Regions from separate parts of the Nonomuraea sp. NPDC002799 genome, predicted to be linked through region 1. Evidence: riboswitches for the same ligand, from Rfam matches in the RefSeq annotation. Region 1 holds a riboswitch; the other holds the start of a gene.

Region 1 (3,398 bases):
AGGCCTTGAGGCCCTCGAACAGCTCCTGCGCGTAGTGGAAGACCGAGGTGGCCGGATCAAGCGAGAGCGGGCCGTACGGGAGAAGCCTGGCGTCGTGCCAGCCCTCGCCCTCCGTGTAGTCGACCGAGATCATGTGGTCGGTGAAGGTCTGCCCGAATCCCGGGTTCGCCAGTACCTGCTCCCGCTCGGCCGCGGTGCGAGCGTGGTCGGATAGCTGCACGTCGAAGCTGAGCTTCTGAGCGATGGTCATGACGTCGGTCCTTCTCTCTGCGACTACTGCGAAATCTAGCGAAACTACCAGTTCTCCGGTTTTCGATGCCGGACAGCATCCTCGCGGAGGGCAGCTCGTACTTCCTATTGTCTCGCTATATGGGATGACAAGCGGCCGATGGGGTGGTTGGAACCTGCGGACGCGAAAAAGCGCCCGGCAGTCCTCATCGGACCGCCAGGCGCTGTGGGGGGCTAGGCGGTCCTAGCCGGATACTCGCGCGGTGATGTCGTTGCCGATCTCGCTGGTGCTGCGACCGGCCCAACCGGCCAGCCGGTCCACGATGTCGTCGGCGACCGCCTGCTCGACCCTGGCCGCCTCGGTGTGCAGGCCCAGGTGCGAAAGGAGCATGGCGACCGACAGGATGGTGGCGGTCGGGTCGGCCTTGCCCTGCCCGGCGATGTCGGGGGCGCTGCCGTGCACCGGCTCGAACATGCTCGGCGCGGTGCCCTCGGGGTTGATGTTGCCGCTGGCCGCCAGGCCGATGCCACCGGCGATGGCCGCGCCGAGGTCGGTGATGATGTCGCCGAACAGGTTGTCGGTGACGATCACGTCGAACCGCTCCGGCTGGCTCACGAAGAACATCGTGGCCGCGTCGATGTGGCTGTAGTCGGTCGTGACCTCGGGGAACTCCTCGGCCACCCGGTTGACCGTGCGCTGCCACAGGTCGCCCGCGTAGGTGAGCACGTTGGTCTTGTGGACGAGCGTGAGCTTCTTGCGGGGCCGCGACTGGGCCTTCTGGAACGCGTAACGCACCACGCGCTCGACGCCGTAGGCGGTGTTGAGCGACTCCTGAGTGGCGATCTCGTGCGGCGTGCCGCGCCGCATGACGCCGCCGGTGCCCGCGTAGAGGCCCTCGGTGCCCTCACGGACGACGATCATGTCGATGTTCTCGGCCGGGGTGTCGGCCAGCCGCGTCTCCACCCCGGGGAACAGCTTGACCGGGCGCAGGTTGACGTAGTGGTCGAACGCGAACCGGAGCCGCAGGAGCAGGTCGCGCTCCAGGATGCCCGGCGGCACGCTGGGGTCGCCCACGGCGCCGAGCAGGATCGCGTCGTAGCCGCGCAACTCGTCGAGCACCGCGTCGGGGAGCGTCTCGCCGGTGCGGTGATAGCGCGCGGCTCCCAGGTCGTAGTGGGTGGGCTCGATCTTCGTGCCCACGGCTTCCAGGACCTTGAGTCCTTCGGCTACGACCTCGGTGCCGATGCCGTCACCAGGGATGACGGCCAGGCGGATGTTACGCGACTCCATGGGCCGTACCTTACCGGCTCGTCTCGACTGACGGGCACACCGTCTCATTTTTTGGACGTCCGATTTGTTAGGTATTGCGCCTTTTTGACCGTTTCGTTAGAGTCCGAGACGCCTAATCCACACAGCCGCTGTGTGGAGCCGGGGACCCACTTTCCCCCCAGGGGCGAATCGGCACCCGCCGTAGGGCTACTTCCAGGCCCGAGCCCGTCAGCTAACCCGGTCGGCCACATGGAAGGACAGTTCACTGTCTCGCATCGCCATTCTCGTGGTGGCGGGCACCGCCGGGCTCTTCGCCCTGGCCGGCCCCGCCCAGGCAGCAGCCGCCCCCAAGGCCGCCCCCAAAGACGGCTCCGAAACGACGACCCTGACCGGCCCCCAGGTCAAACGTATCCAGCAGGCACGCGACAAGCCCGCCTGGAAGACCGCCCTCGACTTCGCCATGGACAAGCAAGGCGTGCCGTACGTCTGGGGCGGAACCAGCAAACGGGGTTACGACTGCTCGGGGCTCATGCTCCGGGCCTATGAGAAGGCGGGGATCGAGCTGCCCCGCACCGCCGCGGAGCAGTACGGCGCCTTCGACAAGAAGATCACCTGGAACGATCTAAAGCCAGGTGACCTGGTCTTCTTCAGCGGCCTCGGGCACGTGGGCATGATCTCCAAGCCCGGTTTCATGGTCCACGCGCCGCACACCGGTGACGTGGTGAAGGAGGAGCGGCTGTCGGCCTGGCGCAGGACCGCCTTCGTCGGCGCGGTCCGCCCCGACCCCAAGGGCGTACGACAGTGGGCCGAGCAGCGCCGCACTCCGGCGCCCTCGATGCTGACCGCGACCCTCTGACCAGCGCCGGGTGGCCCCGCGACGGCGGGGCTGCCCGGCGGCCGGCTCATTCCGCCGGGTGGACAGAGCTCGGCTCGTTCCGCCGGCGGAATTCCGGGACCGCGTCCTATCGGCCGGAGTCCTGGGGGGCGCCGCCGTTGTCCCTGCGGTCCAGCGCGATCTGCACGGCCTCGACGGCCTCGTCCTCGTGCTCCTCGGCACGGTTCCAGGCATACATCTCGTACATGTGAGTCATCTCTTTTCGCGGGCGCGTTCCAAAGGACGTCGGATCCCGGTCGCGAACCCGACCGGGCCTGATCTCGTGGTCCGGGTCACGGACCGAACGAAAGGGACTTGACGGCCGACGCGACGCCGCACACCGCGGCGGGTCGTCGACCTGCCCTAACAGGCCCCGCCGCGGCAGGTAATAAGTACGAGAACCTGGCGCATTTCCGTCAACGATACCCCAGCCATCTCGTTGGACGTCCTACTATCTCGCATGGTGAGACGAAAAAGGCCGCCGTCCCCGGTGGGGACGGCGGCCTGCGCGACTGGGGGAGGTCAGTCCTCCAGGTCCACCGAACGGCCGCTGTCGGCGCCGATCTCGGCCACGATCTGCTCGACCACGTCGGCCGGGATCGCGGAGTCGACCGTCAGCGCGATGAGCGCCTTGCCGCCCTTGACGTCACGGGCCACCTGCATCGAGGCGATGTTGATGCCGTGCTCGCCGAGGAGGCGGCCGACCACGCCGACGATGCCGGGACGGTCGGCGTAGGTCAGGAAGCACAGGTGAGCCGTCGGCTCGATCTCCATCTCGTAGCCGTTGACCTCGACGATCTTCGTGATCTGGCGGGGCCCGGACAGGGTGCCGGAGACCGAGACCTGGCGGCCGTCGGCGAGCACGCCGCGCACGGTCACCACGTTGCGCCAGTCAGGGCTCTCCGAGCTGGTCACCAGCTCGACGCTGAGGCCGCGGTCCTTGGCGAGCAGCGGCGCGTTGACGTAGGTGACCTGCTCCTCGATCACGTCGGCGAACACGCCCTTGAGCGCGGCCAGCTCGAGCAC
Region 2 (3,398 bases), on a different contig from region 1:
CACGATGGACTCGCTGGGTCTCAAGGACGCCATCGAGGACATCCTGATCACGCTGAGCGGGCAGTACCACATCATCCGCCCGCTGACCGGGCGTGGCGGCAAGGGGCTGTTCCTCTACCTGGCGCTCGATCGCGGGCGCGCCAACCTGGCGTTGGCCCGCCACCAGCTCCGGAGCATCGAGGAGAAGCTGGAGGTCTGACCACCGGCTCAAGGTGGCCCGCGCGCCCAGCGCGGGCCACGCCGGGGCGCCCGATCAGGGGCGCCCGGTCAGGAGCGCCCGGTCAGGAGCGCCCGGTCAGGCCCGTGTCCGCCCGGCCACGGGCCCTATGAGAGATGCCAGGTCAGCCGGAGGTCAGTTTGGTGATCTCGGCCGCGATGCCGGGCCAGAGCGGCCTGGGCAGGTCGTGCCCCATCCCCGGATAGGTCACCAGCCGCGCCCCGGGAACGGCCGCTGCCGTGGCCCGGCCGCCCTCGACCGGGACGAGCTGGTCGCCCTCGCCGTGCAGCACCAGCGTGGGCACCCGGACCCCGGCCAGCAGCTCCGTACGGTCGCCCGAGGCCATGATGGCCGCGAGCTGCCTGGCGGTGCCTGCGGGGTCGAAGCACCGGTCGAAGGCCAGCCCGGCCAGCCTGGTCACCCGGTCGCGATCCAGCTCGTAGCCGGGCGAGCCGATGACCGACCACGTCTCCAGCGCCTGCGCCAGGATGGCTTCGCGACCGGCGGCGGGCCTGGCCATCAGGACGGCGGTGGCGGCCGCGCTCGGCGGGGCGGCCGCGGGGCCGGGCGTGGACATGATCGAGGTGAGGCTGAGCACACGTTCCGGATGGCGGATGGCCAGCGTCTGGGCGATCATCCCGCCCATCGAGGCGCCGACCAGGTGCGCGGCGGGCCAGCCGAGGGCGTGCATGAGCCCGGCGGCGTCGTCGGCCAGGTCGTCCAGCAGGTACGCCGAAGGCGCTCCCGCGGCGGGCACGCCGGCGTCGTGGAAGTGGGTGGACAGGCCCGTGTCGCGGTTGTCGAACCGTACGACGTGGTGTCCCTGCTCGGCCAGGAGCTCGCAGAACTCTTCGTCCCAGTGGATGAGCTGCGCGCCGAGCCCCATGATCAGGAGCAGGGGACGCCCTTGCGGCGAGCCGAAGCTCTCGTAGGCGATGTCGATGCCGTTGGCGGCTACGCGGGTGGTCACGGACACCAGAATGACATTCTGGTGTTGCGCCGTAAAGTCAGCGCTTGATGAGCGTGCGGATGCGCTCGCTCCCGAGCACGGCGCCGCCACCGGCCAGAGCCAGCGCGCCGACCAGCAGGGTGTTGCCCACGGTGCCCGGCGCCTTGGCCTCGGTGGCCTCGGTCGCGGGGGCCTCGACGGCCTGGCCGCCGCCCTGGGCCGCCTCCTCGTCGTCCTGGACCTTCGGCGGCGTGGCCGGGTTGGTGTCCCGCTCGGCCCAGGCGCCGGTCGAGAACGCGACCGGGTGGTTCTTCTTGCCGACGCCGGCGCCCCACTTGGTGATGACGTAGTCGATGTCGATGTGGCCCTGGCCGCCGACGCCGTCGACGCCGAGCGTGCTGGAGTTGAACCTGCCGCCGGTGAGGTCGGCGAAGGTCTTGGCGTCGAGGTCGAGCATGACGCCACGACTGGAGGGCTCGCCGGGGCCGCGGTCGCCGACGAAGAACGGCATCTTCTTGCCCTTGTAGACGACGTAGCCCTCGGTGAGCAGCGGCCAGCTCGGGCTGGCGATCATGCCCTTCTGCATGGGCTTGCCGCTGGCGGGCAGGCCGGTGTCGCCGGCGCGGCCGGAGGAGTCGTCCCAGAAGTAGGAGGCGGTGGTCGAGCCCTTGAGCAGGATCTTCTCGTCAGTGCCGGAATCGGCGTGAGCGGGGGCGCCGGCAATGGTCAGCGCGCCGATGGCGGAGGCGCCGATCAGAGCGAGGGAACGCAGGCCAGAACGAGCAGACATGAAGATACACGGTCCTTCGCGAGGGGACGGGGAACACGCTCGGGGGAACGAGCACAGCCGGGCAGAGCGCCTGACGGAGGGTGGCCGCGCGGAGCGTGGAAAAGCCGGGGGAAGGGGGGCCGCTCAGCAGGCGGCCGGCACCGCCCGCTCTGGGGGTTCGACGCGGTTTCGCATGTATGAGGTCCTCTCCATCACGCCTACCGGGTTAGCTGACGGGTTCGGGCGTGGAGATGCCCTACCGACGCATGGTCGGATTCACCCCGAAGACTTGGGTCCCCGGTTCCCGATGATCGGAATTCGGCGCCAGCCGGCTGGTCCCTCCTGGGTGAGGGCCACACCACCAGCTGGTGTGATGGCGACCACTGTAATCACGCATTCCGGACAAACGCAAACTATTCGTCATGAATCGGGCGAAGATCTACCTCTCTCGGCAAAGAGAAAGGGAGACACGGCATGCCGTGCCTCCCTTGAATTCCAGCTTTCAGCCGCCGCTCTTGCGCCTGAACGATCTTTTACTCGCCGCTGGACCGTGCGCCCCGTGGATCTTCGATGTGTCGACGCCCTTGCCCTCCGCGCCCGCGCTCGCGTTCTGGTCACGCTTGCGGTCAAGTGCCTCGCGGAACTTGCGCTTCATCTCGTCCTCGGGAGTTTCGCTGGTTTCCGGCTCCGGTGTTTCCGCCATGAGGACCTCCGTCGTGTTGGGACCTTTACAGCTTCGCATGGAGCCGCTTATGACGCGAAACCGGCCGGTACCTTGGCCTGTGGCGTGGCGGGCGCGTCCAGCCGTCTGGCGGGCATCGCCAGCAGCGCGACCAGAGCGACCAGCGCGCCCACGACGCCCAGCGACGGGATGACCGCGGCGGCCGCGGCGGCGTGCGCGGCGGCCAGGCCGTGCGCCGGCGCGTCGGCGGCGACCGTCGCGGAATAGAGCGTGCCGCCCACGGCCAGCGCCACGGAGCCGCCGATCTGACGGAAGAAGGTCAGATTCGCCGAAGCGGTGCCGATGTACTGCGGCGCCACGGACTGCTGCGCGGCCACGGTCAGCCCCGAGAGCATCGGCCCCACCCCCAGCCCCAGCGGCAACATCCACAACGCCAGCGCCACAGGGCCGGTCCGCTGGGTCAGGCCCAGGCAGAGCAGCGCGCCGGCGACCATCAGGAACGGGGAGACGAGCAGCCACGGCTTGTACACCTTCGTCCTGGACATCAGGACGCCCATGAGCACGCTGCCCGCCGCCATGGCCAGCGTCATCGGGTAGATCCGCAGCCCCGACTCGGTGGCGCTGACGCCCAGGGACTCCTGGAAGTAGCGCGGCAGGAACACGACGCCGGCGAACATGCAGAAGGCCGAGGCGAACGACGTCAGGCTGACCAGCGTGTACGTACGGTTCCCGAACAGGTGCATCGGCATGATCGGGCCGGCCGCCCGCCGCTCCACCACCA

Evidence for each region. Region 1 has a riboswitch for cyclic di-AMP ahead of ACWD0F_RS28470 (C40 family peptidase). Riboswitches for the same ligand answer to the same signal wherever they lie in the genome.
Region 2: linked by a shared signal. The riboswitch ahead of ACWD0F_RS21875 (hypothetical protein) and the one ahead of ACWD0F_RS28470 (C40 family peptidase) in region 1 are both predicted to bind cyclic di-AMP.

The regions. Positions count from the first base shown of each region.
Region 1 covers NZ_JBSFVA010000017.1:93,275-96,672, forward strand. Annotated here, with positions in the region: gene ACWD0F_RS28460 (branched-chain amino acid aminotransferase) at 1-250, opposite strand, end outside; gene ACWD0F_RS28465 (3-isopropylmalate dehydrogenase) at 473-1,519, opposite strand; cyclic di-AMP (ydaO/yuaA leader) riboswitch at 1,619-1,760, shown strand; gene ACWD0F_RS28470 (C40 family peptidase) at 1,785-2,354, shown strand; gene serA (phosphoglycerate dehydrogenase) at 2,895-3,398, opposite strand, start outside.
Region 2 covers NZ_JBSFVA010000011.1:192,491-195,888, forward strand. Annotated here, with positions in the region: gene ACWD0F_RS21865 (hypothetical protein) at 1-199, shown strand, start outside; gene ACWD0F_RS21870 (alpha/beta fold hydrolase) at 342-1,187, opposite strand; gene ACWD0F_RS21875 (hypothetical protein) at 1,225-1,956, opposite strand; cyclic di-AMP (ydaO/yuaA leader) riboswitch at 2,136-2,269, opposite strand; gene ACWD0F_RS21880 (DUF5302 domain-containing protein) at 2,438-2,638, opposite strand; gene ACWD0F_RS21885 (MDR family MFS transporter) at 2,686-3,398, opposite strand, start outside.